Pontibacter liquoris: one gene and its partner. Each later gene encodes a partner of the first gene's protein in a complex. Links are inferred from orthologs where the notes say so. Each region holds a gene or a part of one and is shown in the gene's direction. Other genes may lie near its edges.

Region 1 (3,914 bases):
TGGATGCCTTCGCCCCGTTTGGCTATAAACTTAGAGATAGCGCTATCGGGGGTGGTGCCTTCCAGCAATTCTATTTTAGTGGTGCCCACTTTAAAGAACGAGGTGTTTACATTCTCCGAGGCGACGTGTTCTGTTTTATAAGGCTCCACGCCCAGCAGCTGGAAGTATAAGCCATTTGCCTGGCTAAAATCTTTCACCGCTATTCCGATATGTTCTATATGTAGCATTTTTAATTTGTAATTAGTCTAAGTAACCTTTTTTTTGTAATTTTGCAGCGATTCAAAACTAATCATTTATACAGACTGTTACTAAAACAGGACTTAAAGCGATAAAGAATAGCGCTATGCTAACACTACCTATATACCTGGATAATAACGCCACTACGCCACTGGACCCACGCGTATTGGATGCGATGCTTCCGTACATGACCAAAATGTTTGGAAATGCTGCCTCTCGTAACCATGCCTTCGGCTGGCAGGCAGAAGAAGCCGTTGATTATGCCCGCGACCAGATCGCTGCACTGATCAATTGTTCTCCAAAAGAAATCATTTTTACCTCGGGTGCTACCGAATCAGACAACCTGGCTATTAAAGGTGTGTTTGAAATGTATGCCTCTAAAGGTAACCATATTATTACGGCTACTACCGAGCACAAGGCGGTGCTGGATACCTGCAAGCACATCGAAAAGCTGGGTGGCAAGGTAACCTACCTGCCTGTTGACGCCAAAGGCCTGATTGACCTCAAGCAACTGGAAGAAGCCATCACCGACAAAACCATCCTTATCTCGCTGATGTATGCCAACAACGAAGTAGGCGTTATACAGCCTGTTCGCGAGATCTCGGCTATTGCTAAAAAGCACGGGGTGCTGTTCTTTACAGACGGCACACAGGCCGTAGGCAAAATTCCGGTGGATGTGGAAGCAGACGGCATTGACCTGATGGCTTTCTCGGCGCACAAAATGTATGGCCCTAAAGGCGTAGGTGCTTTATACGTGCGTCGTAAAAACCCGCGTGTAAAAGTAACGGCCCAGATGGACGGCGGCGGTCACGAACGTGGTATGCGTTCCGGCACCCTGAACGTGCCCGGTATTGTAGGCTTAGGCAAAGCAGCCGAACTGGCAAAGCAGGACATGGCTTCTGATACAGCCCGTATCGCTGCCATGCGCGACCGCCTGGAGCGTGAGTTGCTGACCATCGAGGAATCGTATGTGAATGGTTCTGTAGAGCACCGTTTGCCGCATGTGTCTAACATTTCTTTTAAGTATGTGGAAGGCGAAGGCCTGATGATGGGCGTGAAAGACCTGGCCGTATCTTCCGGTTCGGCCTGTACATCTGCTTCGTTGGAGCCTTCTTATGTGCTGAAGGCCCTGGGCCTGAGCGATGACCTGGCGCACTCTTCGCTGCGTTTCGGACTGAGCCGCTTCACCACAGATGAGGAGATCGACTACGCCATCGGTCACGTGAAAGAGGCGGTAGCCAAACTGCGTGAGATGTCGCCGCTTTGGGAAATGTTTAAAGAAGGCATTGACCTGAACTCTATTGAGTGGGCAGAACATTAATAATGATGAATTAAGAATTACGAATTAATAATTATTCGTGGTTCTGATTCATTTCATATTTAGTTATTAGTAATTCGTAATTAAACAAAGCTATGGCTTATTCAGATAAAGTAATTGACCATTATAACAACCCGCGTAACGTGGGAACGCTTGACAAGGCAAAAAACAACGTAGGTACCGGCCTGGTGGGAGCACCGGAGTGTGGTGACGTGATGCGCCTGCAGATCGAAGTAGATGAAAACCAGATTATCACCGATGCCAAGTTCAAAACCTTTGGTTGTGGTTCTGCTATTGCTTCTTCTTCGCTAGCGACTGAGTGGCTCAAAGGCAAATCGGTTGATGAGGCCCTGACTATCGACAACATGGACATCGTGGAAGAGTTGGCCTTGCCGCCGGTAAAAATTCACTGCTCTGTGCTGGCCGAAGATGCAATCAAGTCTGCTATTAACGACTACAGAGTGAAGAACGGCCTTCCGGAACTGGAGCTGCCGAAGTCTCACCACTAAGCGCCCGGCTCGATGGAGTCAACTACGGAGTTGCACGTAGAGCGTGCACGCCTTCAGAAGCAGATTGAACACCACTTAGGTATAAGCGGGGGCAGTCTGCTTTTTGAGTTCAGAGAAATAGAAAAAAAGGTACGCCTTGACCTGATCACGGTAAATCCGCGCCATCACCAGTCGTTCCTGTTCCATTCCGAAACAGGGTATGACCGGGTAGATGCCCTCCGCAAAATGCTGGAGTATGTGCAGAACTACCGCGACAAGGAGAGCTCGTATACCGTGCAATGGATCTCGCGCGACGACAAGGAGCTGAACACTTCCTATTTCCGGGCACGTAATATGTATGAGGCACTTGATAAATTATACTTTGGCCGCGACATGAACACTATCACCGTTTTTAGTGTTGTATTGAATCCGGTCTCCTAACTTATACCATTATGATTACTGTATCAGATAAAGCAAAAGAGAAAGTTGTAAAGCTGAAGCACGATGCGCAGCTCGACGATACGTTTCGTTTGCGCGCTTCGGTGGCTGGCGGCGGATGCTCCGGCCTGAGCTATAAGCTGGACTTTGATGACGAAGTGAAGCCCATGGACCAGGAGTTTGAAGACAAAGGTGTGAAAGTGGTGGTAGATATGAAAAGCTTTTTATACCTGGCCGGCACTGAACTTGACTTCTCCGATGGCCTGAACGGCAAAGGCTTTTACTTTAACAACCCCAACGCTTCCCGTACCTGCGGTTGCGGCGATAGCTTTTCAGTGTAACGATAACAGCAGCTTATACAGAGCAGAAGGGCCAGCTACAAGTAGCTGGCCCTTCTTGCTTTTTTATTCCTGCCTTACTTACTTTTTTAGAAAACGGCTGGTGCTCCGTTGCCCGGTTCCATCGAGCAGCACCAGCACGTAGGTGCCGCTGCGCAGGCTGCTCACATCTAGTTCCTGCAGCCCATCAGCGCCAGAAATCTTTTGCTGCCATACTTGCTTCCCCCGCATGTCCAGGATCAGCGCCTGCTGCAAAGGCTGTTGCCCACTCCACTCTACAGAAAGGAACTGCGAGGTAATGGTGGGATAAACACTGGCTATACTTGTGGCGGCTGCGCTGCTAACCGAGACGATGCCGGAATAGGTAGCGCTGCCATCTTCATCCACTTGCTTTAACCGGTAAAAAGAGGTGCCGGATAGCGGTTGCTCATCGGTAAAGGTATAGTGGCTGACCTGCGAGGTGGTTCCGTGGCCATATACCTTTCCTACTTCTGAAAATGTTTTCCCATCTGCGCTACGCTGCACTGTAAAATGATCATTTGCTTCTTCCGAGGCTGTTTGCCAGGCTACCTCTACCCTGTTGCCGCGGGCATGGGCAGTAAAACGGACCAGTTCCACGGGTAGCACCGTAATCGGCTGGTCCTCGCTTATCGTCCATCGTAGCGTAAAATCGTCGATGGCCAGGCCGTGATCTGCCTCCAGTTCGTCGGCGTCTTTCCAGCGCAGCATCACGTAAGCCCCTGCCGGGATAGTAACCGGAATGCTGGCCGCCATCAGCCGCCGGTTTGCAGGCGCATTGCCGTTCAAAGCACCACCGGCCATATAAAATTTAGGGCCTTTAAAATCAAGCTCCGGGTAAGGTGTCCATTTCTTATCGGCTCCGGGCGCTAAGTTAAAGGAAGTATAATCGTTGCTGACCGCATAAAAGAAAGCGATCTGATGCTGCCCCGCTGTTTTGTTGGAGATACGCCACTGCTCGCCATAAAAGCTCACGTCCAGGGAGCGGATGGTATCGCCGGTATTATTCTGCAGCAGCAGCCCCCAGGCAAATTCGCCCAGTTTCAGGGAGCTGATAGAGCCTAACGCTCTGTCGGC
Region 2 (3,724 bases), 3.0 Mb from region 1 along the record:
GCTCCGTATCGCCGCTGGTGTACAAAAACGAGGTGATCGCTAACGTGCTCCGCACCCGCGACAACGTAAAGCCCGTGTTCGTGTCGCCCGGCCACCTGATGGACGTGGCATCGGCTACCGAAATAGCCATGGCCTGTGCCATAAAGTATAAACTGCCCGAGCCCACACGACTGGCCGATCATTACGCGGCCGTATTTAAAAGCGAAGTGAAATAGCAAGTATGAGGAGAGAAACAGGTTGAGGTCTGTTGCCATTCTGCAAGGACCTTATTTATACGGCAGACCAGGGCTGTTCTTATACTTCGCATCTGTACTAGCAGCAAGTTATACTTACACGCTGCCATACTTATAAGAGACCAATTGCCGGCAGGCGCAAACACTATAGCAACCCGACTTAAATGGACAACATCAAAGAATTTACAGGCGCCACCGAGGCGGAGATCTGGCAGCAGGTGGCAGCCGACATGGCGGCGCAGAAAGGCATTATCCGCTACACGGCCATGCTGCACCAGGGCGGCTATCATACCCTCTTTGACCTGGATATTGACCTTGGTGGCGGTTTTGAAAGTGGCATTTCCACCACTACCTTTAAAGCGGCCGTACCGGCCCGGGTGCCGCTGCGGTTCCACCTGCAGGAGCAGGATTTCCTGCACGAGATCGGCAAAGCGCTGGGCATGGAAGATGTAAAGCTTGGCTACCCTGATTTTGATGATGCCTTCATGATCCGCACCAACCAGCCTGATACGTTGAAAAAGCTGTTCGCTGACGAAAAGACTCGCCACATCCTGCTCCGGCACACCAGCGCCAGCCTGAAACTGGAAGCAGAAGACGAGGCATCTGAAACAGCCATCCTGCAGTTCCGCAAAGATGAACCGATCGGCGACGCTGCTTCTTTGCAGGACATATACCATGTGCTGGTGCACATTCTGGCGCAAATCGCCTGATAGAAATCCCTGCCAACCCGGGCGTCTGTACCGCTTTGGAGAGAAGTTTTGCCGGCAACTGGAACCCCGATGTTGTTCTTTAAAGCGAAGGAATTCTCGCTAAAACATTAACTTACGCCCAGGCAGCAAGTATACATTCCTGGTCTTGGTGCATAATGGTGCCTGAAACAGCGCGCAAGCTGCCCGTAACTGCGCAAGCGGTGTGTGGCGGCCGAATGACAACAAAACCCAACAGAAGCCGATGGAACAAACAAAAGGGAAACAAGCCAAAACAAACCAACCCAGCAAAGACGATGGGGGCTTTGATGTGGCGCGCATCCGCCAGGATTTCCCGATGCTGCACCAAAAACATAACGGGAAGCCGTTTATATACCTCGACAGTGCCGGCTCCTGCCAGAAACCAAAGGAAGTGATAGAACGTCTGGCCGCCTTTTATTCCACTGAATACGGCAGACCGGAAGAAGCACATACTACCCGTAAAACAACCACCGAAGCAGTAGCGGAAACCCGGCAGAAAGTGGCGGACCTGCTGCATGCCCGCGCCCCGGAAGAGATAATTTTTGTGCAGGGCGCCACAGAAGCCATCAATGTGGTAGCCCTGGCGTTTGAGAGAGCCTTTTTATCGGAAGGGGATGAAGTGCTGATCACCTTAATGGAGCACCATGCCAACATTGTACCCTGGCAGCTGGCCTGCCAGAGAACCGGGGCAGTGTTAAAGGTGGTCCCTATTACCGAAACCGGCGAACTGGATATGGAAGCCCTGGAAAGTATGATCTCGGAGCGCACCCGGATCATCAGCCTGGTGCATTCATCGCATGTGCTGGGCACCATCAACCCGATCAAAAAAATTACCAGCCTGGCGCACCGAAAAGGGATACCTGTTTTTGTGGATGGCGCCCAAACTGCCCCGCACATGCCGGTAGATGTACAGGAGCTGGACTGTGACTTTTACGGCTTCTCGGCACATAAGATGGGCGGCCCTACGGGCGTGGGCGTGCTCTATGGCAAGGCTGCCTGGCTGAATAAAATGCCTCCCTATCAGGGCGGCGCTATAATGGCCGAAACGGTTACCTTCGAAAATGCCGCCTATGCTCCCCTGCCGCTGAAGTTTGAAGCAGGCACCACCGCCTATGCCGACATTATTGCTTTTGGCACCCTGTTGGATTACCTGGAGCGGGTGGGCCACAAAGCGATCGAGGCCTATGAACAGCACCTTTTATACTATGCCGGGGAGAAACTTCGGCGGATAGCCGGACTACACATCCTTGGCGCAGCCCCGGAAAGAGAGCCGGTGCTAACCTTTACGCTGGAAGGCGCTGATGTTAGCGCGCTGGAAATATATTTGAACGACAAGTATGGCATTGCTGTGCGTGTCGGCGAATTCAGTGCGCAGCCACTTATGCAGTACCTGGGCCTGGAAAAAGCGGTGCGCGTTTCGTTTGCCTTGTGCAATACAGAGGAGGAAATCGACACCCTGGTCGAAGCGATTCAAACCTATCAAAAGGAAGCGCGCTGATTCGAAATTGCAAAATATCCTGCCTCCTGAGCTATATGCTGGCAGGAAAGTATAGAGCACCAGCCGCAACGAAGAGTTCTATCTGGCCGCTGTTCTGTAAGTATGAAATCATCTCCAACGTGCTGCGCACCAAGTACAACGTCAAATGGCGTTTCGTCTCTCCCGGCTGCCTGATGGATTCTGACACGGCGACAAGTATAGCTTGGCCTGCGCCGTGAAGTATAAACTGCCCGCACCTACACGGCTGTTGGCGGACTCAGCTCCAGAAAATCAACCTCGTTGCACGCTACAGCTTCCCCACTAAACGACTAGGATCGAATGCATTAACCATTCGATCCTATTTTTACTTCAGCTGTCCTTTATTACTTACAATTCCTACCGGGTCTTGCACGCACTGCCTGTCCTGTTGTAGCAAGCCAATTTTTTCCGCTCTCTAAGCTGTAAATAACGTTTATAGCCGGGTTTTGCTAAAAGAGACTTCAATCATCTTCCCCACTGCCGATTGTCATCATTTGCAGGGGTAGGGCCGCCTACCTTTGTCCTATCAGAATAATACAAACAGCAACAATCTTAACGCCTGTATCATGAAGACAATTAGCGCCATAAAACTGCTCAGCTTGCTGAGCATCTTATTAGGATTAAGCCTGGGCAACACGCTGCTCGCCCAGAACCAGTATAAATTGGCCGGCAAGCCCGAACTGAAAGTACAGGGCACCTCTACCCTGCACGACTGGGAAATGACATCGGTACAAGCCCAGGGCAAAGCCGAAATGACACTGGAAGGTGCCACGCTTAAAAACGTGAAGTCTGCTTCCGTTATCCTGAAGACCGCCTCCGTTAAGAGCGGCACGGCCAAGATGGACGAGATCGCTTATGAGTCGCTTAAGGCAGGCAAATACTCCGACATCGTGTTTACGCTGACTTCCTTCCGTACCCTGGACAATAACAGCGCCCAGGTAACTGGGAACCTGACCATTGCCGGTACCACACGTCCGGTGACCTTTAACGTGGAGACAAGCACAAAATCCGGCACGGTACAGCTGGCAGGCGAGGCGAACATCAAATTCACCGACTTCGGCATCAAACCACCCACAGCACTTTTAGGCACTGTAAAAACCGGCAACGAGCTTAAGCTGAGCTTCAAGGCAAGCTTCCAGCCCATCGCTACTTATTCAAAAAACTAAAGAAATTAAATACCGATCATCATGAAAAAGTTTACACTTTCACTGGGCCTGCTGCTTGGCTTAAGTATGAGCGCTTTTGCG

What was found. Proteins that work in one complex are often made in the same cells at the same time.
Region 2: the proteins of iscU (region 1) and LWL52_RS00570 are in contact, whole or in part, in a solved structure (PDB 5XT5), measured with the Bacillus subtilis proteins. The link is inferred for Pontibacter liquoris from one-to-one orthologs.

The regions. Positions count from the first base shown.
Region 1 is NZ_JALEBG010000001.1:3,141,292-3,145,205, forward strand. The notes cover bases 358-3,357. They hold iscU (Fe-S cluster assembly scaffold IscU), read left to right. Parts: upstream 358-1,650; coding sequence 1,651-2,064; downstream 2,065-3,357. Other genes in these bases: LWL52_RS13040 (IscS subfamily cysteine desulfurase), read left to right, coding at 358-1,558; LWL52_RS13050 (hypothetical protein), read left to right, coding at 2,077-2,484; LWL52_RS13055 (HesB/IscA family protein), read left to right, coding at 2,496-2,822; LWL52_RS13060 (T9SS type A sorting domain-containing protein), read right to left, coding at 2,901-3,357. Also shown: mce (methylmalonyl-CoA epimerase), read right to left, coding at 1-227; more of LWL52_RS13040, read left to right, coding at 344-357; more of LWL52_RS13060, read right to left, coding at 3,358-3,914. UniProt on the Bacillus subtilis protein: Part of the SUF-like system that mediates the biosynthesis of iron-sulfur (Fe-S) clusters. Acts as a sulfurtransferase and thus transfers sulfur from SufS to SufB.
Region 2 is NZ_JALEBG010000001.1:136,386-140,109, reverse strand. Bases 512-3,321 are described here. They hold LWL52_RS00570 (aminotransferase class V-fold PLP-dependent enzyme), read left to right. Parts: upstream 512-1,184; coding sequence 1,185-2,459; downstream 2,460-3,321. Other genes in these bases: LWL52_RS00565 (YceI family protein), read left to right, coding at 3,044-3,321; LWL52_RS20605 (endonuclease V), read left to right, coding at 2,495-2,677; LWL52_RS00575 (hypothetical protein), read left to right, coding at 512-943. Also shown: nfi (deoxyribonuclease V), read left to right, coding at 1-215; more of LWL52_RS00575, read left to right, coding at 398-511; more of LWL52_RS00565, read left to right, coding at 3,322-3,643; LWL52_RS00560 (hypothetical protein), read left to right, coding at 3,665-3,724. UniProt on the Bacillus subtilis protein: Type II cysteine desulfurase that acts as the initial step in the SUF-like Fe-S cluster assembly pathway.